One region of the Micromonospora sp. WMMD964 genome, then DNA from elsewhere that is predicted to be linked to it. Evidence: riboswitches for the same ligand, from Rfam matches in the RefSeq annotation. Region 1 holds a riboswitch; each other region holds the start of a gene.
The links. A riboswitch is a leader RNA that binds a small molecule or an ion and turns the genes downstream of it on or off. The one in region 1 is predicted to bind cobalamin.

Region 1 (10,599 bases):
GCCGAGGACCGCGCCGAGGCGGTCGACGGCCACGAACCGGTGCGCGGTCAGACGCGCGACGTCGAACGCCACCCAGGTCGGCGCGGTGACCTCGAAGCTGGCGTTGCCGGCGTCGAGGCCGGCCTGGTAGATCGCCAGGACCCGACCGGCGTCGCCGTCGGTCATCGGCCGGATCGTGACGTCGACCATCAGCGGGTTTCCCTCCCGGCGTAGACGGCGCGGTCGCCGAGCTCCTCCTCGATGCGGATGAGCTGGTTGTACTTGGCCGTACGATCCGAGCGCGACAGCGACCCGGTCTTGATCTGGCCGCAGCCTACGCCCACGGCCAGGTCGGCGATCGTGGTGTCCTCGGTCTCGCCGGAGCGGTGTGACATCACCACCCGGTACCCCGCCTTGTGGGCGGCGTCGACGGTCGCGAGAGCCTCGGTGAGCGTGCCGATCTGGTTGACCTTGACCAGGATGGCGTTGGCGTAACCGCCCTCGATCCCGTCGCGCAGCCGGTCGACGTCCGTGCAGAAGACGTCGTCGCCGACCAACTGCACCCGCTCCCCCGCCAGTGCCGTCAGCCGCTGCCAGCCGGCGATGTCGTCCTCGGCCATCGGGTCCTCGATCGAGGTGATCGGGTACCGGGTGGCCAGGTCCACCAGCAGGTCGATGTGCTCGTCCACGGTACGGCGACGTCCCTCGCCGACGTAGTCGTAGACGCCGTCGCGGTGGAACTCCGAGCTGGCCGGGTCGAGGCAGATCGCCACCTCGGTCCCGGGCTGGTAGCCGGCGTCCTCGACGGCGCGCACCACGAAGCGCAGCGCCTCGTCGGCGGTGGAGAAGTGCGGCGCGAACCCGCCCTCGTCGCCCACGTTGGTCTGGTGACCGGCAGCGGCCAGGGACGCCTTCAGGGTGTGGAAGACCTCCGAGCCGACCCGGACCGCCTCGGCGAAGGTCCGTGCCCCGACCGGGGCGATCATGAACTCCTGGAAGTCGAGCGGGTTGTCGGCGTGCGCGCCGCCGTTGATGATGTTCATCATCGGCACCGGCAGCAGGCGGGCGCCGACGCCGCCGACGTAGCGGTAGAGCGGCTGCCGGTGAGCCGCCGCCGCTGCCTTCGCCGTCGCCAGGGACACCGCGAGGATCGCGTTGGCGCCCAGTCGACTCTTGTCCTTCGAACCGTCGAGTTCGATCATCGTCTCGTCGACCAGCGCCTGATCCTCGGCGTCGAGCCCGAGCACCGCGTCGGCGATCTCGCCGTTGACGGCGGCGACCGCCGTCGTGACGCCCCTGCCGTGGAAGCGGGCGGGATCCCCGTCGCGCAGCTCGACCGCCTCGTTCGCCCCGGTGGACGCGCCGGACGGTACGGCCGCCCGGCCGATCGAGCCGTCGCGGAGTTCCACGTCGGCCTCCACCGTCGGGTTGCCCCGGCTGTCGAGAATCTGCCGAGCACGCACCCGATTGATTGCCGTCATCACACACTCCCTGGTCACACTGCCTTTTCACCGCCAGACTGGCAGGAAACGACGGTCCTGGCACCGCGACGATGGACACGTTGACCCGTACCCCAGGGTCCGGGTTTAGGGTCGCGGGATGCGGGTTGGTGAGCTGGCACGACGGACCGGGACGACGGTCCGGGCACTGCGGTACTACGAGTCGGCCGGGCTGGTCGTGCCGAGGCGGCTCGGCAACGGCTACCGCGAGTACGACCCGATCGCGGTGCGGCTGGTGGCGCAGATCCGCGAGCTGATGGCACTCGGCCTCACCGTCGAGGAGACCCGCCCGTTCGTCGAGTCGATCGCCGGTGGCGCCGACGACACCGACGTGTGTGCGGCGGCGGTGGCGACCTACCGCAGCACCATCACCAACCTCCAGGAACGGATCGGCAGGCTGACCGCCCAGCGGGACGCGCTGGACGCGCGCCTGGACGCCGCCGCGACCCAGGTCGTACCCGGCGGTGACGAGGCCGGGGGCGACCCCGCCGCGCTGGTCGGCACCAGCCTGCCGTCCCTGTCCTTCTACGGCACCGACGGCCGCCCGGTCGACCTCGGCGCTCTCGGCGGCGGACGCACCGTCGTCTTCGTCTACCCACTGACCGGGCGGCCGGGCGTCGACCTGCCCAACGGGCTGTTGGAGGTCCACGGCGCCCGGGGCAGCACCGAGCAGGCCGCGTGGTTCCGCGACCACCACGCGGAACTCCGCGCGGCCGGCGCCGCCCGGGTGTACGGCCTGTCCGCGCAGTCGACCGGGTACCAGCGGGAACTGGCGTACCGGTTGCGGCTGCCCTACCCACTGATCCCGGACCCGAGGCTGACCCTGGCCACCGCGCTGCGGCTGCCGACCCGCACCGCTGGTGACATGACGCTCTACGAGCGGCTGACCCTGGTCGTCGCCGACGGCGTGGTGGAACACGTCTTCCACCCGATCCCGGACCCGGCGTCGCACCCCCTGCACGTGATGCGATGGCTCACCAAGCGACGCCGGGCCCCCGGACCGGTCGCCGCCTAGAAGTCGTCGTCGAAGGCGACGGTGCCGGTCACCCCGACCTGGTACGCGGACACCCGCCGCTCGAAGAAGTTGGACAGCTCCTGCACGTCCTGCAACTCCATGAAGGCGAACGGGTTGCCCGACCCGTAGTGCGGGGCGATGCCGAGCTGGGCGAGGCGACGGTCGGCGACGTGCTGGAGGTACTCCCGCATGTCGGCCAGGGTCAGGCCGGGCACACCCTGGCCCAACAGGTCCTCGGCGAACTGCACCTCGCACTCGACGGCCTCGGTGAGCATCTGCCGCACATGGTCGGCGAGGTCGTCGTCGAACAGGTCCGGCTCCTCGGCGCGGACGGTGTCCACGACGTCGAACGCGAACGCCATGTGCATGGACTCGTCGCGGAACACCCAGTTGGTGCCGGAGGCGAGCCCGTGCAGCAGGCCACGGGAGCGCAGGAAGTAGACGTACGCGAACGCCCCGTAGAAGAACAGCCCCTCGATGCAGGCGGCGAAGCAGATCAGGTTGAGCAGGAACGCCCGCCGGTCCTCGCGCGAGCGCAGCTCCCGCAGGTCGCCCAGGGAGTCGATCCAGCGGAAGCAGAACTCGGCCTTGCGGCGGATCGAGGGGATGTTCTCGATCGCGGCGAACGCCTCGAACCGCTCGGTCTCGTCGGGCACGTACGTGTCGAGCAGATTGAGATAGAACTGGACGTGCACAGCCTCCTCGAACAGTTGCCGGGACAGGTAGAGGCGACCCTCGGGGCTGTTGACGTGCTGGTACAGGTTGAGCACCAGGTTGTTCGCGACGATCGTGTCCCCGGTGGCGAAGAACGCCACCAGGCGGCTGACCAGGTGCCGCTCGGCCGGCGACAGCTTGTCCAGGTCGGTGAGGTCGGCGTGCAGATCGACCTCCTCGACCGTCCAGGTGTTGCGGATGGCGTCGCGGAACCGGTCGAAGAAGTGCGGGTAGCGCATCGGGCGGAGGGTGAGGTCCATCCCGGGGTCGAGCAGCATGTGCGTGGTCCTCGTCTCGGCGGTGGTGGCGGTGGTGTCGGCGACGGTCACTGGCAGGCCTCGCACGACTCGGGGTTCTCCAGCGAGCAGGCCAGCGCCTCCGCGTCGAGCGCGACGGGCGCGACAGCGACGGGCGCGACGGCGCTGACGGTGGCCTGCTGGATCCGCGTCGCGGGGCGCGAGCGCAGGTAGTAGGTGGTCTTCAGCCCGGCCTTCCAGGCGTACAGGTACATCGAGGAGAGCTTGCCGATGGTCGGCGCGGCCAGGAACAGGTTCAGCGACTGCGACTGGTCGATGAACGGGGCACGGGCGGCGGCCAGGTCGATCAGCGCCCGCTGCGGCAGCTCCCACGCGGTGCGGAACAACTCCCGGACACCGACCGGCAGCTCGGCGATGTCCTGCACCGACCCCTCGGCCCGCTTGATCGCCGACCGGATCCGGTCGGTCCACAGACCACGGGCCTTCAGCTCGCGGACCAGAGCGGTGTTGACCTGGAGGAACTCCCCGGACAGCGTCTCGCGCTTGAACAGGTTGGACACCTGCGGCTCGATGCACTCGTAGCACCCGGCGATCGAGGCGATGGTCGCGGTCGGGGCGACGGCCACCAGCAGCGAGTTACGCAGCCCGTGCGCCGCGACCTGCTCCCGCAGCGCGTCCCACCGGGCGGTCTGCGTACCCTCGACGCCCCACAGGTCCGGTTGCAGGTCGCCCCGCGCGGCCCGGGTCTGCGGGTACGCCGGGTGCGCACCGACCCGGCGGGCCAGGTCGGCGGAGGTCTCCAGCGCGGTCAGGTACAACTCCTCGCTGACCCGGGTGGACAGCTCCCGCGCGGCCGGCGAGTCGAACGGCAGCCGCAGCGCGAAGAAGACGTCCTGCAGGCCCATCAGCCCGAGCCCGACGGGCCGCCAGCGGGGGTTGCTCGCCGCCGCCTGCGCGGTCGGGTAGTAGTTGATGTCGATGACCCGGTCGAGGAAGGTCACCGCGGTACGGACCGTGGCGCGCAGCCGCTCCCAGTCGATGCCACCGTCGACGAGGTGGGCGGCGAGGTTCACCGAGCCGAGGTTGCACACGGCGGTCTCGGCGTCGCTGGACACCTCGACGATCTCGGTGCAGAGGTTGGACAGGTGCACCACGTTGCCCGGTTCGGCGGTCTGGTTGCACAGCCGGTTCGACGCGTCCTTGAAGGTCATCCACCCGTTGCCGGTCTGGGCCAGGGTCCGCATCATCTTCCCGTACAGCTCCCGCGCCGGGACCTGCCGGACGTAGCGGCCCTGCGCCTCGGCCTCGCGGTACGCGGCGTCGAACCGCTCCCCCCACAGGTCGGGCAGTTCAGGCACCTCGTGCGGGTCGAACAGCGACCACATCTCGTCGGCCTCGACCCGGCGCATGAACTCGTCGGGCACCCAGTTGGCCAGGTTCAGATTGTGGGTGCGGCGGGCGTCCTCGCCGGTGTTGTCCCGCAGGTGCAGGAACTCCTCGACGTCCGGGTGCCACGGCTCCAGGTAGACGCACGCCGCGCCCTTGCGCCGGCCGCCCTGGTTGACCGCCGCGACGCTCGCGTCCAGCGTGCGCAGCCACGGCACGATCCCGTTGGACTGCCCGTTGGTGCCCCGGATCAGGGCGCCCCGGGACCGGACCCGGGAGTACGCGATGCCGATGCCACCGGCGAACTTGGACAGGTTGGCGACCTGGGCGTAGCGCGCGTAGATCGAGTCCAACTCGTCCAGCGGTGAGTCGACCAGGTAGCAGGAGGACATCTGGGTGTGCCGGGTGCCGGAGTTGAACAGGGTCGGCGAGCTGGGCAGGTAGGCCAGGCTGGACATCAGCCGGTAGAAGCCGACCGCCTCGTCCGGCGTACGGGACAGGCCACAGGCCACCCGCAGCAGCCAGTACTGGGGGGTCTCCAGCACCAGCCGGCTGGTGGGGTGGCGCAGCAGGTACCTGTCGTACACCGTGCGCAGCCCGAAGTACTCGAACCGCCGGTCGCCGTCCGCGTCGACGGCCTCGTCGAGCACCGCGGCGTGGGCGGCGACGAACGCGGCGGTGTCGTCTCCGATCAGGCCCTCGGTGTGGCCGGTCCGGATCGCCGCGCTGAACGAGGCGATGCCCTGCCGACGCACCTCCTTGTCGACGTAGCCGGCCAGCAACCGGGCGGCGAGGCGCGAGTACTGCGGTTCCTCACCGATCATCTCGGCCGCGGTCTGGATGGACAGCCGGTCCAGCTCGGCTGTCGTCGCGCCGTCGTACAGGCCGCTGATCGTGCGGGTGGCGACGCGCATCGGGTCGACGTCGGTCAGGTCGTCGGCCCACCGCTCGACCGCCCGGACGATCTTGTTCACGTCCACGGGTTCGGTGCCGCCGTCGCGCTTGCGGACCTGCATCGGCGTCCGCCGCTGGGCCGCGTCGGCACTGGCCGGGACTGCCTCGGTGACTGTCACCACTCGCTCCTCGGAGTTCGAGACCTGGGGGCCCGAACGCGGGGAGACAGACACCGACGGACGCCACGCCGGCGGCGGGGGTCAGGTGGCGTCAGCCGTCCCACGCGGCCTCGGACCGCCGCACACCCGGGTCCGGGTACGCGGCGCGCTGGCAGGTCTTCGGACTCGTGGGCACGACCGGGCTCGCCGGTCTCCTACCGGCCGTCGCTTCCCAGACCGTGTGGCCCAGTGCTGATGACGGCTGTCGTTCCCACTCACCGCTGCGGGACAGTCCCGGATTTCCACCGGGTTCCCTCTTGCCTCGATCGCTCCGGATGAGCGGCCGAACCAGCTGCGCTCGACACCATATATAGGGACCCAGCGGTTGTCACACCCCACATGTCGGTGTCGGCGTGTCGGCGACGGAGGCGGTGACGACCGTCACCCGAGCGCGGCCCGGCCGCCCGGTCCCAGACGGGCCCGAATGCCGACGACCCCGCAGTACGACGACGGCGGTCCACAAAGATGCGATGTATGCAGGATCCAGATGTAAGGAACCTTGCTCATAATCCACCGTCGATACGCTCAACGGAGGCGAACATCTAATCTTCAAGAACACCGCTCGACCGCCGATTCTCGCCCTCGATCCGACTGACGGGCGGCCGCTCGCGACCCGACACGCATCACCGGCCGGCGGTCCACATCGAACAACGCAAGCCCTTGAGCTGCGCCGAAGTCCTCGACCACAGGGGTCGAACGCGGACACTCGGCCCGCCGTGCGGGCTTCGGCGCCATCCTGGCGGTCGTCCGGGATCCGAACGCGGCACCCGCGAACGGCCGATTACCCGTCGGTCATCACCGACCAGAGACATTGGATGTCTGCACCGACCGGGTGATCGCCGTCGTTGACGCGCCTGATCCAGCCTCCGTATACTCCGAATGATCATCTGATCTTTTGCCTAATCGGGCGAGGAGCGCATGCCGCAGATCACTGCCGTCACCGTCGAGGACGTCCGCTTCCCCACCTCCCTGACCGCTGACGGGTCAGACGCCATGAACAAGGACGGCGACTACTCGGCGGCCTACGTCGTCCTGCACACCGACGGCACCGACAGCGTGGGCGCGCCGCTCGCGGGCCACGGCTTGACCTTCACCATCGGTCGGGGCAACGACATCGTCGCCGCCGCGGCGGTCCACCAGGCACAGCTCCTCGTCGGCCTGGACGTGGCGACGATGGCGGCCGACATGGGGGCGGTCTACCGCCTCCTCACGTCCGACTCGCAGATGCGGTGGCTCGGTCCCGAGAAGGGCGTCGTCCACCTGTCGCTCGCGGCCGTGCTGAACGCCTCGTGGGACCTTGTCGCCCGGCTCGCCGGCAAGCCGCTGTGGCGGCTCCTGGTGGACATGTCCCCCGAACAACTCGTCGACATCGCGGACCTGCGCTACCTGTCCGACGCGCTGACCCGGGACGAGGCACTGGCCATCCTGCGGGCCAAGGAGAGCACCAAGGCCGACCGCCTCGCCCAGCTGGACCGGACCGGCTACCCCGCCTACACCACCTCGGCCGGGTGGCTCGGCTACGGCGACGACAAGCTGCGCCGGCTGTGTCAGGAAGCGGTCGACAGCGGCTACGGCTACGTCAAGCTCAAGGTGGGCGCCAACCTCGACGACGACATCCGCCGGTGCGCGATCGCCCGGGAGATCCTCGGCCCGGACCGCAACCTGATGATCGACGCCAACCAGGTGTGGGACGTCGGTCAGGCCATCGAGTGGGTCACCGCCCTCGCCCGGTTCAAGCCGCTGTGGATCGAGGAACCGACCAGCCCGGACGACATCCTGGGCCACGCGGCCGTCCGCCGGGCCGTCGCCCCGATCGGCGTCGCCACCGGCGAGCACTGTCACAACCGGGTGATGTTCAAGCAGCTCTTCCAGGCCGGGGCCATCGACTTCTGCCAGTTGGACACCGGCCGGCTGGCCAGCATCAACGAGATCGTCGCCGTGCTGCTCCTCGCCGCGAAGTTCGACGTACCGGTCTGCCCACACGCCGGGGGCGTCGGGCTGTGCGAGATGGTCCAACACGTGTCGGTGCTCGACTACGTCGCGGTCTCGGGAGATCTCACCAACCGGGTCACCGAGTTCGTCGACCACCTGCACGAGCACTTCACCGACCCGTGCGTCATCAGCGACACCGGCTCGGGCAGCGGCTACGTCCTGCCCGACCAGCCCGGCTACTCCACCCGAATGCGCCCCGAATCGATCGCGCTCTACCGCTTTCCCGACGGCCACTACTGGGCGGCGGCGGACCCGACTACCGTGTCATCTCCGGAGCCGTACGTGATCGCGGGTGGGACGGCCACATCCGCCGGCCGCTAGGGGGGTCATGTCTCGCACTGACGAAGTGGTGAACGGCATCAAGCGGATGATCCTGGACGGCAAGTTCAAGCCCGGGGACCGTCTGCCGATCGAGAAGGACCTCGCGGAGTCGCTCGGCGTCTCGCGCGGCTCCCTGCGCGAGGGGATGTCGGCGCTGTCGATCCTCGGCATCGTCAACATCCGTCAGGGTGACGGCACCTACGTCACCAACCTCGACGCACCGCAACTGCTGGCCCCGATGGGATTCGTGGTCGACTTCCAGGGTCAGGGCGACCCACGGCACATCCACACCGTCCGGCGGCTGCTGGAGTGTGAGGCGGCCCGGTTGGCCGCGACCAGGATCACCGACGAGGCCCTCGCCCAGGCGGGGGAACTCCTCGACGAGGCGGCCCGGATGGTCGGCCAGTCACCGCAGGACCACGAACGCATCCTCGAGATCGACATCGCCTTCCACCGGATCATCGCCGTGCACGCCGAGAATCCGGTGCTCGTCGGCCTGATCGAGGCGTTCGCCGGTCGCACCATCCGCGGGCGGCTCTGGCGGAGCCTGCACGAGGAGGGCGCGGACCGGCGTACCCACGACGAACACGTGGCGATCCTGAAGGCCCTGGTGGCGCGTGACCCGGAGCGGGCCCGCACCCGGATGGCGAACCACCTGATCGGTGTGGAGGAGTCGTTGCAGGGGCTGCCCGACGACGGTGAGGCGACCACGACCGAGACGCCGCGATCCTGACCGCTGACCCTCAGGGCTGCACGTCGAGCAGCCCCACCTCGTACAGTGCCGCCCAGAGCTGGTCCGGGACGTCGGTGTCGAAGCGACGCAGGGTCTCGGTCGCCTGGACCGCGTCACGCACGCCGACCACGGTCGAGACGACGGCCGGGTGCCGACGGACGAACGCCAACGCCGCCTCGGGCAGCGTGACGCCGTACGTCTGGCAGACCCGCGCTATCCGCCGGGCCTGACCGATCACCTCGACCGGCGCCTGCCGGTAGTCGTAGGCGGCGTCGCTCGGTGGCAGGTCCCGGGCCAGCAGCCCGGAGTTGTAGACCCCGGCGATCACCACGCCGACGCGGCGGGCCTGCGCGGCGGGCAACAGGTCGGTCAACGCGCCCTGCTCCAGCAGTGTGTACCGGCCGGCGCACATCACCACGTCCACGTCGGTCTCCGTGACGAAGCGGGCCAGCATGGCCGACTGGTTCATGCCCGCGCCGATCGCGCCGATCACGCCCTGCTCGCGCAACTCCACCAACGCCGGCACCGCCTCGTACGCGGCCTGCTCCCAATGGTCGTCCGGGTCGTGCAGGTACACCACGTCGATCCGGTCCAGGCCGGTGCGTCGAAGGCTCGCCTCCACCGAGCGGTGTACGCCGTCGCGGCTGAAGTCCCAGACCCGTCGGTGGTCGGCGGGCACGTCGAACCCCTCCGGATCACGCCGGTGCGCGGTCTCCGGCGACGGCACGAGCAGCCGACCGACCTTCGTGGACACCACGTACTCGGCACGGGGGCGGGAGCGGAGGGCGGCTCCCAGACGCCGTTCGGACAGGCCGAGCCCGTAGTGCGGCGCGGTGTCGAAGTATCGGACGCCCCCGGCCCACGCCGTGTCGACGGCGGCGGCGAAATCCTCGTCCGACGTCCTCCGGAAGAGGTTGCCGCCCTGCGAGGCGCCGAAGCCCAGTGGACTGAGCCGCAGCGGCGGGCGGGCGGCGGCCACTGTCGTCATCCGAGCGAGGGGACCGGTCATCGGCCGTGCCCGCCGTCGCCGTCGGCCGGGACGCCCGCCGTCACCGCTCGTCCCGATCCGCGCTGGTGCTGCCGGTCATCGCCGCGACCAGGTCGTCGGTGGTGACCTCGTCCGCGCGGAGCTGGGCCGCGCGGCGGCCGAGGCGCAGCACCTCGACCCGGTCGGCGATGTCGAGCACCTGCGGCATGTTGTGGCTCACCAGCACCACCGACATGCCGGCGTCACGGGCGCGTCGGACGACGTCGAGAACGCGCCCGGTCTGGACCACACCGAGTGCCGCGGTGGGTTCGTCGAGGATGACCACGTTCGTCGCCCAGATGATGGCCCGGGCCACCGCGACGCACTGCCGTTGCCCGCCGGACAACATGGCGATCGGGGTGGTGACCCGTGGGATCCGCACACCGAGTTCGTCCAGTGCCGCGGCGGCGCCCTGCCGCATGGCGCGCTTGTCCAGCAGGCCCAGCCGACCGAGCGGTCCGGAGCGCAGGATCTCCCTCCCGAGATACAGGTTGGCGGCCACGCTGAGGTCGTCGGCGACGGCGAGATCCTGGTAGACGGTCTCCACCCCCGCGCGGCGGGCGT
Region 2 (10,599 bases), 2.7 Mb from region 1:
TCTCTCTGCTCGGCCATCTCCGCCCTCCGCGCCATGCTCGCACCCGGACCCGTGACGTCGAGTCGGATGTGCCTGGTTGTCACCGTGCCACAGATCGTCCCGAGCGGACAGCCGGAGCGGGTCGTGGCGGATCAACCGGTGGCGCTGGCGCTGCCCGTCGGGTTGCTGCCGCCGGTCGCGCTCGTGGTGGCCTTCGGCGTGGTCGGCGGCGTCGTCGTGTTCGGCGCGCTGGTGGGCGCCGAGGGCAGCGTGGTCGGCGTGTTGGTCGGGTTGGTGGTCTTGGTCGGCGTCGGCGTCGGCGTCAGAGTCGCGCTGCCGGTCGGCGTCGGCGTCGGGGTGGTGGTCTTGGTCGGCGTCGGCGTCGGGGTCGCGGACTTGGTCGGCGTCGGCGTCGGCGTGGCGGACTTGGTGGGCGTCGGCTTGGGGGTGGGCGTCGTGCTGGGCGTCGAGACCGGCGGAGTCGGAACCGTCACGATCGGCGCCGGTACCGCGCCGATCACCCGGGTCGCGGCGTACAGCCGGGACCAGCGGACGACCGAGATCTTGACGACGTCGCCGGTGGTGGGTGCCTGCACCATCTTGCCGTTGCCGATGTACATGCCGACGTGGTGGATCGTCGTCCAACTGCTGCCGGAGGCGAAGAAGAGCAGATCGCCGGGGAGCAGCGCGCCCTGCGGCACGGTCCGGGCCCGGGTGGCGGCGTACTGGTCCCGGGAGACCCGGGGCAGGTCGAAGTAGTCGGCGCCGGGAGACCGGTACGCCGCCCACATCAGACCGGAGCAGTCGAACTCGTCCGGCCCCTCCTCGGACCACTTGTACGGGTCGCCGAGCTGCGCCAGCGCGTACCGGACCGCGGCCAGTGCCCGGGGGTGCGCGGCCATGCCGCTGATGCTCTGGTTGGCGACGTAGCCGGCACCGTACTGCTGCTCGGCGGCCTCCTGCTGACGTTCGATCTCGATCAGTTGGGCGGCGTTGTCGCGGCGCAACTTGAGCAGGCTCGCCTCGGCAGTGCGCAGCGCCGTCTCGCTCGCGGTGAACTCCGCGTCGGCGGCGGCGAGCAGGTTCTTGGCCTCGGCGTGCTTCTGGTACGCCTCCTGCTCGGCGGCGCGGGCCCGGGACAGCCCTCCGGCCACGCCGGTGGTGCCGCCGTCGACCTTCTCGCCGCGGGTGATCTGCTGGAGGCGGCTCAGCTCTCGGATGTCCTCGGCGAGGTCACCGGGCGGCAGCGCGGCGGCTGCCTTGACGGCCTCGGCGGCTGCCGCGTCAGCCACCTGCTGCGCTCGAAGCAGGGCGTCCTGAGCGCTGGCAAGCACCTTGCCGGCGGATTCCACCTGGGCTTTCGCGTCGGACTGCTTCTGTTTGATCTTCAGAAGCGCATCGCCGAGTGTGCCGACCTGAGCTTCGCCGGCGTAGATCTGCGCGGCCAGCGGGCCGGTGCCGATGGTGCCCACCGGCGGCGCCGGGACGCCGGCGACGGGTGGGCCGCCGGGCAGTTGAACGGTGCCGATGGCCGGCGGTCGGGCGCCGGCGTCCGGCACCGTCGTGGGAATACCGGGCTCGGCGTACGCGGGGGTGGCCATCACGGCGGCGGCGATCGCACCGAGCAGGGCGGCCCAGAGCTTCGGACGCAGCACCGGCGAGATCACCGGGCTCCGTCGTCGCTGCCGTCGCCCGCGCCCGCTGTAGATCATGCCGCTCCCCGTCCCGCTGCTCCTCGCCGCGCACGGTGGGCGCGACCGCCGGGACGGTACCAGTGTGTGTGTTCCGCCCCACCTTGTTACTACCGCACCTCGCCAACCTTGTCGATGCGTGGCCGGGTTACGGGAGGCTGAGAGTTCGGTGAAGTGGGTCGCTGCCGGCGACCGTGCCGCCGGGGCTGTCGGCGTCCCGACGTACGCTCGACCGGGACCGCAGGTGGAAGGGACGTGCCATGGACGCCGGACTCAAGCGTGAGCTCGAAGCGAAGGTGTACGCCGGTGAGCGGCTGACCCGGGAGGACGGGGTCGCCCTCTACGAGAGTGACGACCTGACCTGGTTGGGGCGGCTGGCGCACCACAAGCGCACCGAGTTGAACGGTGAGCGGGTGATGTTCAACGTCAACCGGCACCTCAACCTGACGAACGTCTGCTCGGCGTCCTGTGCGTACTGCTCGTTCCAGCGCAAGCCGGGCGAGAAGGACGCGTACACGATGCGCATCGACGAGGCGGTCCGCAAGGCCAAGGAGATGGAGGGTGAGCAGCTCACCGAGCTGCACATCGTCAACGGTCTGCACCCGACGCTGCCCTGGCGTTACTACCCGAAGGTGTTGCGGGAGCTGAAGGCGGCGCTGCCGAACGTCAAGCTCAAGTGCTTCACCGCGACCGAGGTGCAGTGGTTCGAGAAGATCAGCGGTCTGAGCGCCGACGAGATCCTCGACGAGCTGATGGACGCCGGTCTGGAGTCGCTCACCGGCGGTGGCGCGGAGATCTTCGACTGGGAGGTCCGGCAGCACATCGTCGACCACGCCTGCCACTGGGAGGACTGGTCGCGCATCCATGCCCTGGCGCACAGCAAGGGCATGAAGACCCCGGCGACGATGCTCTACGGCCACATCGAGGAACCCCGGCACCGGGTCGACCACGTGCTGCGGCTGCGTGAGCTCCAGGACGAGACCGGCGGGTTCGCGGTCTTCATCCCGCTGCGCTACCAGCACGACTTCGTGGACTCGGCGGACGGCAAGATCCGTAACCGGATCCAGGCGCGCACCACCATGGCGTCGCCGGCCGAGTCGCTGAAGACGTTCGCCGTCTCCCGGCTGCTCTTCGACAACGTGCCGCACGTGAAGAACTTCTGGGTGATGCACGGGCTGTCGGTGGCCCAGCTCTCGCTGAACTTCGGCGTGGACGACCTGGACGGCTCGGTGGTCGAATACAAGATCACGCACGATGCCGACTCGTACGGCACCCCGAACACCATGCACCGCGAGGACCTGCTGCACCTGATCTGGGACGCCGGTTTCCAGCCGGTCGAGCGGGACACCCGCTACAACGTGGTCCGGGAGTACGACAAGGCCCCGTCGCTGGCGCAGCGGCGCGCCGAGCCGCAGCAGGTCTGGGCCTGAGTCACCACGTACCCTCGCAGTCGATGACCGAGCAGAGCGGTTCCGAGCAGCAGGGCGGGTTTCCCCGCCGGGACGCCGAGGGGCGGGTCGCCACCCTGGGTGACCTGCTCGGGGTGTGCCTGGCCGGGGTCGTCATCGGCGCGTTGGCGTTGGTGTTGTTCGACTGGGCGTTCGCCTCGATCGGCGCCGGTGACTTCGGGCACACCAACGGCTGGCTGGCGGTGATCCTGCCGGCGTGGCTGTTCTGGGACGACTTCCGGGCCTGGGATTTCGGTGCGGCGCGGGTGCTGGCGGCGGTGGTCGCCGCGGCCGTGGGCGTGTTCGTCGGTCTGCTGATCGCCGGGTTGGGCGCGGGGCTGCCGCCGCTGCTCTCCGGCGCGTTGGCGGCGGCGGCGTTCACCGTGGCGTACGCGGTGGTCTGGTTCCCGGGCGTCCGCTGGCTGGCCCGCCGGACCGGCTGACCGCTACCGCCCACCGGGCGGATCGACAGTTCCGCCGGCCTCGGCGGGCGACGGAGAGAACGGAGTGGTGCGGGTGAGCGCCGCGCTCAAGTACACGCTGGGCCGGATCGGGCTGTTCGTCGCCGTGCTGGCGGGTCTCTGGCTGATCGACATGAACGTGTTCCTGAAGCTGATGTTGGCGTTGGTCTTCTCCGCCGCGCTCTCCTTCTTCCTGCTGCGCGGGTGGCGGGACGAGATGGCCGGGGAGATGGCCGACGCGACCGAGCGCCGCCGGGCGGAGAAGGAGCGCCTCCGCTCCGCCCTGGCCGGCGAAGACCAAGACCCGAACCAGACCCCGCCCACCGACTCCTCACGTTGATCAAGAGGTTTGCGTCATCGAAGACGGGATCCGTGACGCAAACCTCTTGATCACCCGTGCAGAGGGCGGGGTGAGCCCGGTGGGTGGTGGGTTACCAGTTGGTGGAGCCTGGGACCTTGGGCCAGGGCTTGGACACCGGCTTGATCAGGTACGCGATGCCGCCGGAGCCGCCGGAGGTGCCCCCGCTGGCGTTGGTGCGCTTGGTCCGCAGCCAGATCTGTTCGAACTGCGCGCGCTTGTAGACGTTGCGCACCACGTCGTTGCTGGACGAGGCGGGGTCGTTGACGATCACGTCGCCGTCGGCGGTGAAGCCGACCACCACGAAGAGGTGTCCGGAGGTGCCGTAGTTCGCCCCGTCCAGCTCGCTGGCGAGGAAGGACTGGCTGGTCACGACGGGGATGCCGGCGGCGATGAATCGTTCCAGCTCGTCCAGCGAGTGCAGTCGGGTGACCCGCCCCTCCAGCCCGGGGAAGCCGGCCGCGTACGCGGTGTTGAACGGCCAGTTGCCCGCCCCGTCGTACGCGTAGTCGTAGGTCATCCGGGCCGCGTGGTTGACGGTGGGGTCGGGGTAGGTCGGGTCCACCCAGGAGGTGTCGGCCGCCGACGGCCTACGACCCCAGTACTCGACCACCATCTCCGTGGAGGTCGGTGAGCACCACGCCTCGCCGCCGCCGTCGTACTCGGGGTAGTGCCCGGCGTGCACGTTCTGCGAGTAACGCGGCACGGGCAGCTCGACGCCCCAGGCGATGTGCCCGGCGCTCGGCGTCACGGTGAACCGGTCCGGCACCGTGGAGCTCATCGCGCCGAGCATCCGGACCACCGGCGCGGCGGTCTGCCCGGGTGCCCGGTAGAGGGTCAGCCGCAGCTGGTACGACCGCAGCAGCACCCCGGCGGCGGCGTCATCGATGCTGAAGGTGTCGGTCCAGATCGTCGACCAGGGATCGCCCTGCCGCTCGACGCTGGTCCGCTTGATGTCGGTGTCGCCGGACGCCCAGCGACCCATGACGTACCACGGGGTCTGGTCACCGCTGGTGTAGCTGCCCTGCATCTCCACCTGGATCCAGGTGCCGGCGGGGGTCTCCGCGTTACATGAGGCGATCAGCTCGGTGGCGTCGAACCCGATCCGGGTCACCGGTGAGGTCCAGGTTCCGTACTCCCAGGTGCGGGCGGCGCCGGTGTGCGGGTCGACGTATTCGGTGGTGCCGGCCGGGCGGGCCAGGGTGAGGCCCGCCCGGGGGCCGGGCGCCACGCGGGTGCCGGACCGGTCGCCCCGGTGCCAGTCGGCGGGCCCGGACCAGTCCTGGAAGGTGATCTGCTCGTCGTGGCTGACGGCGGGTGGGCGGGCCGCCGTCGCGGGCGCGGCGGTGGCGAGCAGGGTGAACGCGGTGACGCCGGCGAGGGCGGCCGCGTGCAGGCGGGATCTGGCCATTGGTGCTCCGCGGTGTCGAGAGGGGCATCGTCGCTGGTCAGTTTTCCGCCCGGAGAGAAGTTTCGCCAGATGTTGGTGGGTGGAAAATCATTGCCGCCGAGATGATCGGCTCGGGATGGACAAGCCAGCGATCGATATTGATATGACCATGTGACAGGTGGTGAAGTGTCCTTCACCGAGCGGGATCTCCCGCCCATCGAGGAGGTAGTCCATGGCCCTCCGCACGTCCAACCCCCTCCGCCGCGTCCTGGTGCTCGCCGTCGTCGCCGGGCTGGGAATCGTCACCGTCGCCACCGGCCCCGTCGCCGCCCAGCCGGCGCCGGACCGGACCGCCGAGCCGGCCGCCGCCGGCTACCGGGTGCTCGGGCCCCGGACCCTCGCCGACCGCAACGCGGTGGCCCGCACCGGAGCCGCCATCGACTACTCCGAGCACGGTGTGCTGCACATCTCGGCGACCGCCGCCGAGGCTGCCGCGATCGGCAAGCTCGGCTTCCGGCTGGAACCCCTGGCCCCGCCGCCCAACGCCGAGCGCGGCGCCGGTGAGATCGGCACGCTGGCCTTCCCGCCCGCCGACTCCAACTACCACGACTACGCCGAACTGACCGCCGTCGTGAACCAGGTCGTCGCCGACCATCCGGCGATCGCCCGCAAGATCAGCATCGGATCGTCGTACGAGGGCCGCGACCTGATGGCGGTGAAGATCTCCGACAACGTCGGCACCGACGAGAGTGAACCGGAGATCCTGTTCAACGCCCAGCAGCACGCCCGTGAGCACCTGACCGTCGAGATGGCGATCTACCTGCTCAACCTCTTCACCGACAGCTACGGCAGCGACTCCCGGATCACCAACATCGTCAACAGCCGGGAGATCTGGATCGTGCCGACGGTCAACCCGGACGGCAGCGAGTACGACATCGCCACCGGGTCGTACCGGTCCTGGCGCAAGAACCGGCAGCCCAACAGCGGTTCGTCCAACGTGGGCACCGACCTGAACCGCAACTGGTCCTACAACTGGGGTTGCTGCGGCGGCTCGTCCGGCAGTACCTCGTCGGAGACCTACCGGGGGCCGTCGGCGTTCTCCGCGCCCGAGACGCAGGCGCTGCGCAACTTCGTCAACGGCCGGGTGGTCGGCGGCGTGCAGCAGATCAAGGCGAACATCGACTTCCACACGTACTCGCAGCTGGTGCTCTGGCCGTACGGCTACACCACGGCGAACACCGCGGCGGGTATGAGCGCGGACCAGTACAACACCTTCGCCACCATCGGGCAGCAGATGGCGGCCACCAACAACTACACACCGCAGCAGTCCAGCGACCTCTACATCACCGACGGGGACAGCATCGACTGGATGTGGGCAACCCACAACATCTGGGCGTACACCTTCGAGATGTATCCCGGCTCGTCCAGCGGCGGCGGCTTCTACCCGCCCGACGAGGTGATCCCCGCGCAGACCTCGCGCAACCGGGAGGCGGTGCTGATGCTCAGCGAGTACGCCGACTGCCCGTACCGGGCGATCGGCAAGCAGGCGCAGTACTGCGGCGGTGGTGGTGGCACCACGGTCTGGTCGGACACCTTCGAGACGGCCACCGGCTGGACCGTCAACCCGTCCGGCACCGACACCGCCACGGTCGGCGCGTTCGAACGGGGTGCCGCCCAGGCGACCACCTCCTCCGGCGCCAAGCAGCTCACCCCGTACGCCGGTTCCAACGACCTGGTCACCGGTCGGCTCGCCGGATCGGCAGCCGGTGACTACGACGTCGACGGCGGTGTGACGAGTGCCCGCTCCCCGGCGGTGACCCTGCCGTCGTCCGGCACGCTGACGCTCTCGCTGGCCTGGTACCTGGCGCACGGCTCGAACGCCTCGTCGGCGGACTACCTGCGGGTGAGCGTGGTGCACAACGGCGGTACCACCGCGCTGCTCACCCAGGCCGGCGCGGCCACCAACCGTAACGGGAGCTGGGCGGTCGCCAGCCTCAACCTCAGCCCGTACGCCGGCCAGTCGGTACGCATCCTGGTGGAGGCGGCGGACGCCTCCGGCGCCAGTCTGGTAGAGGCGGCTGTGGACAACGTCACCATCACGTCCTCCTGATCGGGTGGGGCCCCGCTCCGCCCGGCGGGGCCCCACCACCCGCCTCCGAGGTGCCGTATCCGGGACATATCCCGCACTGCGCGACGGTCCGGTTGATCGTCCAGCGCCGATCGACCCCTGGTCGATCCGGCACGTCGTGGCGGTGCGCTACCGTCTTAGCGACCAGTCCGCAGCGAAGCCGGTGCTAACCCGGCGCTGTCCCGCAACTGTGATGCCCCACTCCGGTGGGGACGAGCCAGGTCGCCTACGGATCGGTCGCGATACGCGCTCTCGAGGAAGGGCGCCTCGTGGGCGGGCGTACGAAAGTCCCTGTCGGCGAAGCACCACACTCCTCGACCGACAGGAGGCCCCCATGAACAGACGTACCCCTCGGCTCTTCGCCGCGACCCTCGCGGTCGCCGCGCTCGCCCTCGGCGCCTGCGCCGAGAAGGCCGACGACAAGCCGAGCGCCGGCACCGCGGCCGCCGCCTACCCGGTCACGGTCGGCGCGCTCACCCTCGACAAGCGTCCCGAGAAGATCGTCTCGCTGTCGCCCACCGCCACCGAGATGCTCTTCGCCATCGGTGCCGGCCCGCAGGTGACCGCCGTCGACGACCAGTCCAACTACCCGGCCGACGCGCCCAAGACCGACCTCTCCGGCTTCCAGCCCAACGCCGAGGCCATCGCTGGCAAGAGCCCCGACCTGGTGGTCCTCGCCAACGACACCAACAAGATCGTCGACCAGCTCACCAAGCTGAAGATCCCGGTCTACCTCACCCCGGCGGCGACCACGCTCGACGACTCGTACCGGCAGATCACCGAGCTGGGCACGCTCACCGGGCACGCCGACCAGGCCGACGACGTCGCCACCCGGATGAAGGACGACATCACCAAGCTGGTCAAGGACCTGCCGCAGCGCACCACGAAGCTCACCTACTTCCACGAGCTGGGCCCGGAGCTGTACAGCGCCACCAGCAAGACCTTCATCGGCTCGCTCTACAGCCAGGTCGGGCTGACCAACATCGCCGACCCGGCCGACGCGGACGGCAAGAACGGCGGCTACCCGCAGCTGTCCCAGGAGTTCGTCGTCAAGGCCAACCCGGACTTCGTCTTCCTGGCCGACTCCAAGTGCTGCCAGCAGAACGCCGACTCGGTCAAGGCGCGCAGCGGTTGGGCCGGGCTCACCGCGGTCAAGAACAACCAGGTGATCGCGCTGGACGACGACATCGCCTCCCGCTGGGGCCCGCGCGTCGTCGACCTCCTCCGGGTCATCATCGACGCGGTCGCCAAGGTGCCCGCGTGACCCCGACCCGTCGGTGACCGGGCCGCTGTCGGCGGCCCGGTCCGTCGGGCCACCACCGGTGGCCCGGCCCGCCGGGCTGCGCAAGCGTTGGCTGGTCGCCGGAGTGTTCGCGGTGCTCGTCGCGCTCGTCGCCGGGGTGTCCCTCGGGCCGGTCAGCCTGCCCGCCGGCAGCGTCGCCGCCGAACTGCTCAACCTGATCCCGGGCGTCCACCTCGACAGCGGCCTGTCCGAGCGGGAGATCGCGATCGTCACCGAGTTGCGGCTGCCCCGGGTGGTGCTGGCCCTGCTCGTCGGCGGCCTGCTCGCCCTCGCCGGGGGCTGCTACCAGGGCGTCTTCCGCAACCCGCTCGCCGACCCGTACCTCCTGGGGGTGGCCGCCGGCGCCGGCCTCGCGGTCACCGCGGCGATCGCCCTCGGCGGCGCCGGCCGGGAGGGGGCGATCTCCGGGCTGCCGATGACCATCCCGTTGGCCGCGTTCGCCGGGTCGCTGCTCGCCGTGACGATGACCTACGTGCTCGGCGCGGCCGGCGGGCGCAGCCACTCACCGGCGATGCTGATCCTGGCCGGGGTGGCGGTCTCCGCGTTCCTCTCCGCCGGGCAGACCTACCTGCTGCAGAAGCACGCCGACAGCATCCAACCGGTCTACTCCTGGCTGCTGGGTCGGCTCGCCACCGCCGGTTGGCACGACGTGCTGCTGGTGCTCCCGTACGCCGTGCTGACCACTGTGGTGGTGCTGCTGCACCGCCGTGAGCTGGACGTCCTGGCCGTGGGTGACGACGAGGCGAAGAGTCTGGGCCTGCACCCGCAGCGCACCCGCTACCTGTTGATCGCGGCAGCTTCCCTGGGCACCGCGGCGGCGGTATCCGCCACCGGCCTGATCGGCTTCGTCGGCATCATCGTGCCGCACACCGTCCGGCTGCTCGCCGGGTCGAGCTACCGGATGATCCTGCCGTTGTCCCTGCTGTTCGGCGGTGCGTTCCTGGCCCTGACCGACGTGGTGGCCCGCACCGCCGCCGCCCCGGCCGAGGTGCCGATCGGAGTGGTGACCGCCCTGCTGGGCGGCCCGTTCTTCGTGATCGTGCTGCGCACCGCCCGGCGGGTGCTCACGTGAGCCGCGAACCCGTCGCCGACCCGTCCGCCGCCGGCTCTTCCGGCGGCGTACCCGCCGTCGAGGTGCGCGGCCTGCACGTCGACCTCGGCGGCACACCGATCCTGACCGGCGTCGACCTCACCGTCGCCCCCGGCGAGTGGGTCACCGTGATCGGCCCGAACGGCGCCGGCAAGTCGACCCTGTTGCGCGCCGTCGGCGGCCTGCTGGCCGCGCCCGAGGCCATCACCCTCTTCGGTACGCCGAGCACGGCGCTGCGCCGCCGGGACCGCGCCCGGGTGGTGGCCACCGTGGCACAGTCGCCGGTGGTGCCGGCCGGCATGTCGGTGCTGGACTACGTGCTGCTCGGCCGGACCCCGTACATCCCGACGCTGGGCCGGGAGTCGACCGCCGACCTCGACGCCGTGCACGAGGTGCTCGGGCGACTGGACCTCACCGGCTTCCACCGTCGCGAGCTGGCCACCCTCTCCGGCGGTGAACGGCAGCGGGTGTTCCTCGCCCGCGCGCTCGCCCAGGGGGCGACACTGCTGCTGCTCGACGAGCCGACCAGCGCCCTGGACATCGGTCACCAGCAGGAGGTACTGGAGCTCGTCGACCAGTTGCGCCGTGAGCACGGCCTGACCGTCCTCGCCACGATGCACGACCTCTCCCTGGCCGGCGAGTACGCCGACCGGATGGTGATGCTCGCCGGCGGTCGGGTGGTGGCCGCCGGGTCCCCGTCGGAGGTGTTGACCGAGCACCTGCTCGCCACCCACTACCGGGCCAGCGTCCG
Region 3 (10,599 bases), 680 kb from region 1:
CGGCGGAACCCTGCGGGTCGGCACCGGCCCGGCCCGCTACGCCACCGAGCTGATCCGCGCGGCGCTCGCCCCGTACCCCGAGGATCTGGTCATCGCCACCAAGGTCGGCTTCGGGTACGACCCGGAGGCGGGCTTCACCGAGGCGTTCACCCCGGCGCAGTTGCGCGCCCAGGTGGAGGAGAATCTGCGTCGGCTCGGTCGCGACCACCTCGACGTGGTCAACCTGCGCCTGGGGCGGGGGCCCGGCGAGGTGCCGCCGGCCGACCGGTTCGGCGCGCTGGCCGACCTGCGTGCCGCCGGGCTGATCCGGCACCTCGGGCTCTCCAACGTCCGGCCCGAGCAGCTCGACGAGGTGGCGGGCATCGCGCCGGTGGTCTGCGTGCAGAACAACTACGGGGTGGACGCCTACCGGGAGCAGGACGACGTCGTTCGGCTCTGCGGTGAGCGGGGCATCGCCTACGTGCCGTTCTTCGCACTCGCCGGCACCGGCCGGGAGGCGGGCGCGAGCGCCGCGCAGACCGCTGCGGTCGAGGCCGTCGCCCGCGCGCACGGCGTCACCGGGCACCAGGTACGCCTGGCGTGGACCCTGCACCAGGGCCCACACGTGCTGGCCATCCCCGGCACCGCGGACCCACACCACCTGGAACAGAACATCGCCGCCGGAGCCCTGCGCCTCACCCCCGAAGACCTGACCCGTCTCCCTTGACCGTCCACCCCCTCAGCCTCGTCGATCGTGAAGTTGGCGTCACCGATTACGACGTTTCGTACCGCTAACTTCATGATCAACGAGGTGGGGCGGGGCGGGGATCAGTCGTTGACCCAGACCCGTAGCGGGCCGGTGGGGAGGAAGCCTGCCTGCCGGGCGGGGGTCAGGTCCGGGGTGGTTTCGTAGCCGACCAGCGGCGCGTCGGGCACTGTGGCGCACACCGCGCGCCAGACGGCCCGGGGGTCGTCGGCGTGGGTGAACAGGTTGGAGACGCCGTAGACGCCCCCGTCGCCGCTGAGTACCGCGCCGCCGGTGATCACGCCGCTGTCGTCGGGACGGGCGAGCACCCGTACCCGCGGGTGGTCCAGGAGTGCGGGGCGGAACAGGTCCCCGCCGCCGTGAGCTGCCGCCCAGGCCACCAACTCGTCGGGCGTGGTGACCGGGGTGAGGGCGGCCTCGGCCGGCCGTTCCGCCGCAGGGCGGTGGATCCACTGGGCGTCGAAGAGCACCCGGAAGCCGTACCCGGACAGGTCGAGGTCGGCGAAGCTGTCCTTCACCGTCGCGCCGGGCCCCGCGTCGATGCGGGCCAGCAGGGCCTCGGCGTCGACGCCCGGCCGCACCGTGACCGCGTCCGGGTACCACGGCGGCGAGCGGCGGGGGACCGACCAGGCGTCACCGTCGGTACGGCCGGTCAGCCCGTGGCTGCGGCAGACGATGTCGCACCACCCGGCGTTGTCGCGGGCCGCCGCCGCCCGTGGGTCCTTCAGCACGCCCGGCAGCCTAGGCGGCCCGTGCGTTCACGGCGCGTAGACCAGGTTCATCGTGTCGGTGTGCCCGGACCAGCGCAGGTCGAGGCGCCAGCAACCGGCCTGGGGCACGTCGATGATCGACGGACCGGGCCCGCCGGCGACCTCACGGGTGACAGTGGTGTCGGTGCCGTCCAGCGTCGCGGTGATCACCAGCGTGGCCGGTGCCGTCGGGTCGGGCGAGATCGTGGAGGCCTGGGCCACCCACAGGATCTTGTTGTTCGACCCGTCCTCGCGGTGCTGCCGCAGCGGGTGGGCGAACAGCACCGCCACGATGTCACCCTTCGCCCCGAAGACGTGCGGGACCCGTGCGTCCCCGCTGAAACCGGCGTCCGCCCAGTCCGGCAGCGACCCCGTCTCGACCCGCGTCGCGCAGGCCCTCGCCGCGGTGGCGTCGGCGCTCGTCGGCGCGGCCGTTCCGCCGCTGCTCGTGGTCGTGCACCCCACCAGCAGGACCACCGACGCCGCCACCATCAACCTGTCCTGTGCACCCATCTCACCCCTCCAGTGCGCGTCGACTCGTCGCATGTTCAGGACACCGGCCGGGCCCGCCGGGTTCCTACCGCAGTGAGCGGGCGATCTCGATCGCGTCGGCCTTGCTGAGCGACCCTTCGAGCCGGTAGCTCACGTCGGCGTCCTGCCAGATCAGCGTCGAGGCGGCCAGTCGGGCGGTCTCCTCGCGGACCTCGCCCGTGCGGTCCACGTACGACAGCACGTGTGGCCCGTCGACCCAGACGGCGAAGTCACCGTCGACCTGCGTCCACTCCGCCCCCGGCGGGGTGACCTCCTTGTGGAAGGCCAGGTTGAGGCGACCGTCGAACGCGTCGACCCGCAGCGTGCCCCCGTCGTAGAGCAGCGTCGCCACCCGGCAGACGCCCGCCGCGTCGGGGTCGGCCACCAGCACCTGCTCGGGCGTACCCAACGACGCCGGCAGGCGGATCGGGAACCGCACCGCCCGTTGGGCTTCCGCCAGGTCCGCGGTCCGCTGCGCGGGCAACGGCGACGGGGTGCCGCCGGGCAGCGTCGGGGCGGGTGAGGTGGCGATGCCGACCCCGGCGAAACGCAGCAGCCCGGCGACGGCGTCCGCGACGGCGGCCCGGGTCGGCGGCACCAGCGCGACCAGGAGGGCGACCGACGCCGCCGCGGCGAGCGGGCGCCACCGCCACCGGGGCCGGTCGAGCCGTACGCGGACACCGCCGGTCACGTCGGGCGGCTCGGGTGTGTCCAGCCAGGCGGACAGCTCGCGCAACTCCCGTTCGAGGTCACCCATGTCGGACCTCCTCCCGGTCGAGAAGGCCGCGAAGCTTCGCCAACGCCCGGGATGTACGTGACTTCACCGTCCCCCGGGGCCAACCCAGTGCCGCCACCGTCTCCTCCTCGCTGAGATCGAGGAAGAACCGGCACACGATCACCTCACGGTCCCGTACCGGCAGTCGCCGCAGCGCCCGTACCAGTGCCTCCCGGCGCTCCCCGGCGAGGACCGCGCCGACCGCTTCGTCCTCGGCGACCTCGGACGTCGGGTCCGCCGCCGCCGCCCGCAGGACGAGCCCGTCGCGTCGGCCCCGGGACCGGTGCAGGTTGCGGGTCTCGTTGGCGACGATCGCGAGCAGCCACGACCGGAAGGACGACTCGCCCCGGTAACGGGACAGCTTGCGGTACGCCTTCACGAACGCCTCCTGCGTGACGTCCTCGGAGTCCGAACCCGCACCGAGCAGCACCGCCGTCCGGTACGCGGACGCGGTGTGCCGGGCGACCAGGAGGTCGTACGCCTCCAGGTCACCGGCCCGAGCGCGGGTGACGAGAGTGTCGTCGTCCAGGGGAGCCTCCGTTCGGATCACCCTCATGACACCGCTCACGCGTCGCGGGTTCCACCCGGCGCGGGTCAGGTTGCTCCCATCGGACGTGCAGCGTATTGCCAGGATCCGGTGCTGCACTGGAGGAGGTGTCGAGGAGAGGGGCTGGACATGGGCTGGTTCAACCGCCGGGCACGGGGTGCCGGGACGACTCCGACGAAGCTGGACCGGGAGGCGACCCGCGAGGACCTCGCGGCGCTGGAGGCGTTCGTCGTCGACAAGCGGGGCGTGGAGTTCTACCTGGAGCCGGAGACCACCGCGACGGACACCACGGTGGTGGCGATCGCGCACGACGGTGAGTGGATCCGCCGTCGCACCGGTACGCCTCGCGCGGCGGGGGCGATCGCCCGCAAGCACGCGGTGCCGCTGTACGAGGCGGCGCGCACCGGCTACCCGGAACGGATGCGGACCTGGAGCAGGGCCCACCCGGAGCGCCACGCCCGCTGAGACCCGCCGGCTCAGGCGTCCCCGACGGCTGAGCGGGCCTGCTCGGCGGTCATCGGCTCGGCGTGGCTGGAGACGTACCAGAGGTAGCCGTCGTCGAGTAGTCGGCGGACCAGGCCCAGGTCGGGGCCGTCTTCGGGTCGGCGCAGGTGTGCCGGTGGCGGGTAGAAGCAGTCGCCCAACAGCATGACGCCCGAGTCGGGCACGAGAACGACTGTCGAGTCCGGCGCGTGCCCACCCCCGACGTGCCGCAGGTGCACCCCCACCGGCAACTCCTCGACGTCGGTGAAGGTCCGGGTGGGTGGCAGGACGGTGAAGTCCTCCCAGGAGGCCACCGCCCGTGCCCGCGCCCGGAAGCTCGGGCCGAGGCGAGGGTCGGCGCGTACCTGCTCGTCCAGGTAGTGGTGGCTCCACGGCCGGGCGGCCTCGGCGCGCAGCAGCGGCACGGCCGCCTCGTGCCCGACGATCTCCACGTCGGGCCACGCGCAGGCGCCCCAGACGTGGTCCCAGTGGTGGTGGGTGTAGACGAGCCAGCGTGGCCGCGGTAGCCCGGCCGCGGCGAGCGCGGCCTGGATCTCGCGGGCGTGCGAGGGGCTCTGCCCAGCGTCGATCATCACACTGCCGCGTTCGTCGGCCACGAGGGCGACGCTCGCCTGGACCGCATCCGGGTCGGGATCGCCCGGACAGAGCCAGACCCGGCCGGCCAGGTGGTGGAACTGCGGCGCGACCATGGTGATCGACCTCCGGGATTGATCGCGGACGCTGGTGTGGCGTCCGCCGATCCTAGGCGAGCGGGTCGCCCAGCGCCGTCCCGCCGGACGATCGGCGCAGGCCAGGGCAGGTACGGCCGTCCTTTGCTCTGCATATCCATATGCGCCGGTGACGCTCCGTGCCCGGTGCCTATAGGTATGCAGAGCAAAGGACGCGAAGCATTGATCCGAGGTACTGAAACGCGCGTAGCCGCGGCCCCGGTGATCGCCGAATGTCGATCTGCGCAGCCCGCCGGGCGGGTCTGGACCGGCGTTGACCCGCGGCGGAGGGGTGTGGCAGCATTCGCGGCCTGACGGCAGTGAAGGAAGTCGGTGCGATTCCGACGCGGTCCCGCCACTGTCACCGGGGAGTGATCCCCCCTCGTGAGTCACGGCCGTGTGTCTGCGGTTGGAAGGCCGGGGGAGAGCGTCGATCCGGAAGCCAGGATACTTCGGCCGTCGGGACGTACCCCAGGGCGTGGACACCCGAGGAGGACCCGATGACGCACGGCGTCTCATTCATCGACGACTGTCGTCGTAACCCGCGCGGTGGGAGCTTCGCCGCGCCCGCGACCGGTCACGCCCCGCTGAGCTGAGCACCCGCCGCCGGCCGGGCCCGCCGCTCGCGCTCGCGAGCCGACCGCCCCGCCGGCGTACCGGCTGACGCCGCACCCCCCCCCGCATCGTCGCGGTCACCCACGTGGTGGCCGGGGCGTCACTCACCGGAGCCTGCCGTGCGCATCCTGTTGCTATCCACCGCCGACACCGACCTGCTGGCCGCCCGCGCCAGCGGCGCCGACTACCGGCTGGCCAACCCCGCCCGGGTCGCCGCCGACGACGTGCCCGCCCTGCTCGACGGCGTGAACCTCGTCGTCGTACGCCTGCTCGGCGGTCGACAGGCGTGGCCGGACGGTCTCGCGGCGGTGCTCGAAACCGGCGTGCCGACCGTCGTGCTCGGCGGTGAGGCGCTGCCCGACGCGGAGCTGATGGCCGTCTCCACAGTGCCGTCCGGGGTGGTCACGCAGGCGCTGGCGTACCTGGTCGAGGGCGGCCCGGGCAACCTGGGGCAGCTGGCCCGGTTCCTCTCCGACACGGTGCTGCTCACCGGTGAGGGGTTCGCCCCGCCCGCACCCACCCCGACGTACGGCGTCCACCGTGAGTACCCCACGAATCCGGAGCAGCCCACCGTCGGGATCGTCTTCTACCGGGCGCACGCCCTCGCCGGTAACACCGGATTCGTCGACGTGCTCGCGGACGCGGTCCGCGCGGCCGGCGGCAACCCGCTGCCGATCTTCTGCGGCTCGCTGCGCGGGCTGACCACCGGGGCCGGCCCGCTCGGGCTCTTCGCCCGCTGCGACGCCCTGCTGGTCACCGTCCTCGCGGCGGGCGGCGCCGTCGCCGCGGACGCGTCCGGGGGCGGCGACGAGGACGCCTGGGACGTCGGGGCCCTGGCCGCCCTGGAGGTGCCGATCATCCAGGCGCTCTGCCTGACCAGCACCCGGAAGCAGTGGGCCGACAGCGACGCCGGGCTGTCCCCGTTGGACGCCGCGATGCAGGTGGCCATCCCCGAGTTCGACGGCCGGATCATCACCGTGCCGTTCTCGTTCAAGCAGATCGACTCGGACGGCCTCTCGGTCTACGCCGCCGATCCCGAGCGAGCCGCCCGGGTCGCCGGGATCGCGGTGCGTCACGCCCGGCTGCGGTACCTGCCCAACCCGGACAAGCGGGTCGCCGTGGTGCTCAGCTCGTACCCCACGAAGCACTCCCGGGTCGGCAACGCGGTCGGGCTGGACACCCCGGTCTCGGCGGTCCGGCTGCTCGCCGCGCTGGCCGAGGACGGCTACGACCTGGGCGACGCGCCGCCGCCCACCGACGGGGACGCGTTGATCCACGCGCTGATCGCCGCCGGTGGGCACGACGTGGAGTGGCTCACCCCGGAGCAGTTGGCCGCCGCCGAGGCCCGCATACCGGGGGACACGTACCGGCGGTGGTTCGACCAGGTCCCGACCGAGCTGCGCGAGCGGATGCGGGAACACTGGGGTGAGCCGCCCGGCGAGCTGTACACCGACGGCGGGGACATCGTGCTCGCCGGTCTGCGCTTCGGCAACGTGGTGCTGCTGATCCAGCCGCCACGCGGGTTCGGGGAGAACCCGATCGCCATCTACCACGACCCGGACCTGCCGCCGAGTCACCACTACCTGGCCGCGTACCGCTGGTTGGCCGCGCCCGTCGCCGACGGCGGCTTCGGCGCGGACGCCGTGGTGCACCTGGGCAAGCACGGCACCCTCGAATGGCTGCCCGGCAAGGGCCTCGGTCTGGCCGCCGACTGCGCGCCCGACGCGGTCCTCGGCGACCTGCCGCTGGTCTACCCGTTCATCGTCAACGACCCCGGCGAGGGCACCCAGGCCAAGCGGCGGGCGCACGCCGTGGTCATCGACCACCTGGTGCCGCCGATGGCCCGCGCCGAGACCTACGGCGACCTGGCCAAACTGGAACAACTGCTCGACGAGTACGCGACGGTGCAGGCCCTCGACCCGGCCAAGGTGCCCACCGTGCGGGCCCAGATCTGGGACCTGGTGCGTACCGCCGAACTGCACCACGACCTGCACGCCGAGGCGATGCCCGACGCGGACGACTTCGACGACTTCGTGCTGCACCTCGACGGGTACCTGTGCGAGGTCAAGGACGTGCAGATCCGCGACGGCCTGCACATCCTCGCCGACGCGCCCACCGGGGAGCCCCGCGTCAACCTCGTCCTCGCCGTGCTGCGCGCCCCCCAGATCTGGGGCGGCGCCCACGCCCTGCCCGGCCTGCGGCAGGCCCTCGCCGCCGCCTACTCCCTCGACGAACAGGAGCTGCTCGCGTCACCGGGACAGCGGCTGGCGCTGCCCAGCGCGCTGACCGACACGGTGGACGGACCGGCCGGCACCGCCGCCGACGCGGTCGACCTGCTCGAGGCCCTCGCCCGGCGGCTGGTCGTCGGCATGGAGACGCTCGGCTGGGACGCCGACACCGCCGACGCGGTGGTCGCGGAGGTGACCGGCCGGCCGATCCCGGACGTCGCCGCGGTGCTGCGCTTCGCCGCCACCGAACTGGTGCCCCGGCTGGACCGCACCACCGACGAGCTGACCAACACCCTCGGCGCGCTGGACGGCCGGTTCGTGCCGCCCGGCCCGTCCGGTTCACCCACCCGGGGCCTGGTCAACGTGCTGCCCACCGGCCGCAACTTCTACTCCGTCGACCCGAAGGCCATCCCCAGCCGCAACGCCTGGGACGTCGGGGTGGCCCTCGCGGACTCCCTGCTGGCCCGGCACCTCGCCGACACCGGCGCGTACCCCCGCTCGGTGGGGTTGACCGTGTGGGGCACCAGCGCGATGCGCACCCAGGGCGACGACATCGCCGAGGTGCTCGCGCTGCTGGGCTGCCGCCCGGTCTGGGACGACCGGTCCCGGCGGGTCACCGGCGTCGAGGTGGTGCCCACCGCCGAGCTGGGTCGGCCCCGCGTCGACGTCACGGTGCGCATCTCCGGCTTCTTCCGCGACGCGTTCCCGCACGTGGTGGCGTTGCTCGACGACGCCGTGCGGCGGGTCGCGGCCCTGGACGAGCCGGACGAGGACAACTACCTGCGTGCGCACGTCGCCGCCGACCTCGCCGAGCACGGCGACGAGCGGCGGGCCACCGCCCGGATCTTCGGGTCGAAGCCCGGGGCGTACGGCGCCGGGCTGCTGCCGTTGATCGACGCCCGGACCTGGCGCAGCGACGCGGACCTCGCCGAGGTGTACGCGGTGTGGGGCGGCTACGCCTACGGCCGGGGCCTGGACGGGCGGGAGGCGCGCGCCGACATGGAACGCTCCTTCGCCCGGATCGCGGTGGCGGTGAAGAACCAGGACACCCGCGAGCACGACATCGTCGACTCCGACGACTACTTCCAGTACCACGGCGGGATGGTGGCCATGGTCCGCCACCTCACCGGCGCGGCACCGCAGGCGTACGTGGGTGACTCGGCGATGCCGCACGACGTGCGGACCCGCACCCTGGGCGAGGAGACCCGGCGGGTGTTCCGGGCCCGGGTGGTCAACCCGAAGTGGATCGCCGCGATGCGCCGGCACGGCTACAAGGGCGCGTTCGAGCTGGCGGCCACCGTGGACTACCTGTTCGGCTACGACGCCACGGCCGGTGTGGTCGACGACTGGATGTACGAGCACCTGGCCGCCGCGTACCTGTTCGACGAGACCACCCGGGAGTTCCTGGAGCAGTCCAACCCGTGGGCGCTGCGCGGCATCACCGAGCGGCTGTTGGAGGCCGCCGACCGGGGGCTGTGGGCGAAACCCGAACCGGCCACCCTGGACCGGCTGCGCGACACGTATCTGGCCAGCGAGGGCGACCTGGAGGACCGGCTGTGAGCGCGAGGAGTGAGCCGGTTTTGCGAGCCCCGCAGTCGCGAACGAAAGAAGGCCCAGTGCGGAGCTACCCGTTCAGCGCGGTCCTCGGCATGGCGGACATGCGGTTGGCGTTGCTGCTCAACGCGGTGTCCCCGGCGATCGGCGGGGTGCTGGTGCGGGGGGAGAAGGGCACCGCCAAGTCCACCGCCGTTCGCGCGCTCGCCGCGCTGCTGCCCCCGGTGCGCCGGGTCGCGGGCTGCCGGTTCGGCTGTGACCCGGCCGAGCCGGACCCGGCCTGCCCGGACGGCCCGCACCCGGTCGACGCGACCGCCGAGACCCGTCCGGCCCGCCTGGTCGAGCTGCCGGTGGGTGCCGCCGAGGACCGGGTGGTCGGCTCACTGGACCTGGAGAAGGCCATCGGTGAGGGGGTCCGCGCGTTCGAGCCGGGTCTGCTCGCCGCTGCGCACCGGGGCGTGCTCTACGTCGACGAGGTGAACCTGCTGCACGACCACCTCGTGGACCTGCTGTTGGACGCGGCGGCGATGGGTCGCAGCCACGTCGAGCGGGAGGGTGTCTCGGTCAGCCACGCCGCCCGGTTCCTGCTGGTGGGCACGATGAACCCGGAGGAGGGGGAGTTGCGCCCCCAGCTTCTCGACCGGTTCGGGTTGACCGTCGAGGTGGGCGCCAGCCGCGATCCGGAGGTCCGGGTCGAGGTGGTCCGCCGTCGGCTCGCCGCCGACGCCGACCCGGCCGGGTTCGCCGCCCGCTGGGCCGACGCCGACGCGGAGATCGCCGCCCAGGTTGCCGCCGCCCGCCGTCGACTGTCCGGGGTACGCCTGCCGGACGCCGCGTTGCGGCAGATCGCCGAGGTGTGCGCGGCGTTCGACGTGGACGGGATGCGCGCCGACATCGTCACCGCGCGGACCGCCCTCGCCCACGCCGCCTGGCACGGCCGGGACCGGGTCACCGTCGACGACGTACGGGTGGCGGCTCGGTTGGCCCTGCCGCACCGTCGTCGCCGCGACCCGTTCGACACCCCCGGGTTGGACGAGAAGCGCCTGGACGAGGCGTTGCAGCGCGCCCAGGAGGCCCACCCCGACGACCCGGACGACGACGGCCCGAACGACAGCGGCCCGAACGACAGTGGCCCTGACGACAGTGGCCCGAACGGCGGCGGCCCGGCCGGTCCCGGCGGTCCGAACGGCGGCGACAGCAGCGGTGACGGCAGGGACCACTGTGAACCCGGGCGCTCGGCGGCGCGCGACGGCACCGGCCCGGACGGGCGTGCGGACGGCGTCGATGACTGGCCGCAGCGCCGACCCGGCGACCATGACGACGGTCGGTCGCAGCGCTCGGCGGACGACCGGGGAGGCGACGACCGGGGGCCGGGCAGCCGCGACGGCCGAGGAGCGGCGGCCGGTGCCGACCACCCGGCGAGCGGCGGCGGGGACGCGCAGCCGGTGGCCGTACCCCGGGGTGGGTTGACCGCGCGGCTGCTCACCGCGCCCGGCGTGGGCGACGGGGTGCCCGGGCGACGGTCGCGGGCCCGCACCGGGCGGGGGCGCACCACCGGGGCCCGGGTGCCGCACGGCCGGGTCGCCGCGCTGCACCTGCCGGCGACCGTCCGCGCCGCCGCACCGCACCAGGCGTCGCGGGGAC

Region 2: it holds a riboswitch for cobalamin, as region 1 does, so the genes downstream of both, O7616_RS06675 (ABC transporter substrate-binding protein) here and O7616_RS18560 (ribonucleoside-diphosphate reductase subunit alpha) in region 1, are expected to answer to the same signal.
Region 3: it holds a riboswitch for cobalamin, as region 1 does, so the genes downstream of both, cobN (cobaltochelatase subunit CobN) here and O7616_RS18560 (ribonucleoside-diphosphate reductase subunit alpha) in region 1, are expected to answer to the same signal.

The regions. Positions count from the first base shown of each region.
Region 1 covers NZ_CP120860.1:4,063,123-4,073,721, reverse strand. The annotation lists gene O7616_RS18580 (GNAT family N-acetyltransferase) at 1-189, opposite strand, end outside; gene eno (phosphopyruvate hydratase) at 189-1,460, opposite strand; gene O7616_RS18570 (MerR family transcriptional regulator) at 1,579-2,493, shown strand; gene O7616_RS18565 (ribonucleotide-diphosphate reductase subunit beta) at 2,490-3,485, opposite strand; gene O7616_RS18560 (ribonucleoside-diphosphate reductase subunit alpha) at 3,533-5,866, opposite strand; cobalamin riboswitch at 6,056-6,270, opposite strand; gene O7616_RS18555 (enolase C-terminal domain-like protein) at 6,881-8,275, shown strand; gene O7616_RS18550 (FadR/GntR family transcriptional regulator) at 8,283-9,008, shown strand; gene O7616_RS18545 (aldo/keto reductase) at 9,019-9,996, opposite strand; gene O7616_RS18540 (ATP-binding cassette domain-containing protein) at 10,058-10,599, opposite strand, start outside.
Region 2 covers NZ_CP120860.1:1,410,976-1,421,574, forward strand. The annotation lists gene O7616_RS06640 (hypothetical protein) at 1-17, opposite strand, end outside; gene O7616_RS06645 (NlpC/P60 family protein) at 132-1,691, opposite strand; gene mqnE (aminofutalosine synthase MqnE) at 1,931-3,100, shown strand; gene O7616_RS06655 (hypothetical protein) at 3,124-3,561, shown strand; gene O7616_RS06660 (DUF4229 domain-containing protein) at 3,635-3,919, shown strand; gene O7616_RS06665 (C39 family peptidase) at 4,011-5,348, opposite strand; gene O7616_RS06670 (M14 family zinc carboxypeptidase) at 5,560-7,437, shown strand; cobalamin riboswitch at 7,561-7,697, shown strand; gene O7616_RS06675 (ABC transporter substrate-binding protein) at 7,790-8,719, shown strand; gene O7616_RS06680 (iron ABC transporter permease) at 8,733-9,830, shown strand; gene O7616_RS06685 (ABC transporter ATP-binding protein) at 9,827-10,599, shown strand, end outside.
Region 3 covers NZ_CP120860.1:4,746,991-4,757,589, reverse strand. The annotation lists gene O7616_RS21920 (aldo/keto reductase) at 1-706, shown strand, start outside; gene O7616_RS21915 (hypothetical protein) at 808-1,476, opposite strand; gene O7616_RS21910 (hypothetical protein) at 1,504-2,007, opposite strand; gene O7616_RS21905 (hypothetical protein) at 2,072-2,782, opposite strand; gene O7616_RS21900 (RNA polymerase sigma factor) at 2,775-3,350, opposite strand; gene O7616_RS21895 (hypothetical protein) at 3,477-3,812, shown strand; gene O7616_RS21890 (MBL fold metallo-hydrolase) at 3,824-4,540, opposite strand; cobalamin riboswitch at 4,882-5,011, shown strand; gene cobN (cobaltochelatase subunit CobN) at 5,293-8,961, shown strand; gene O7616_RS21880 (putative cobaltochelatase) at 8,982-10,599, shown strand, end outside.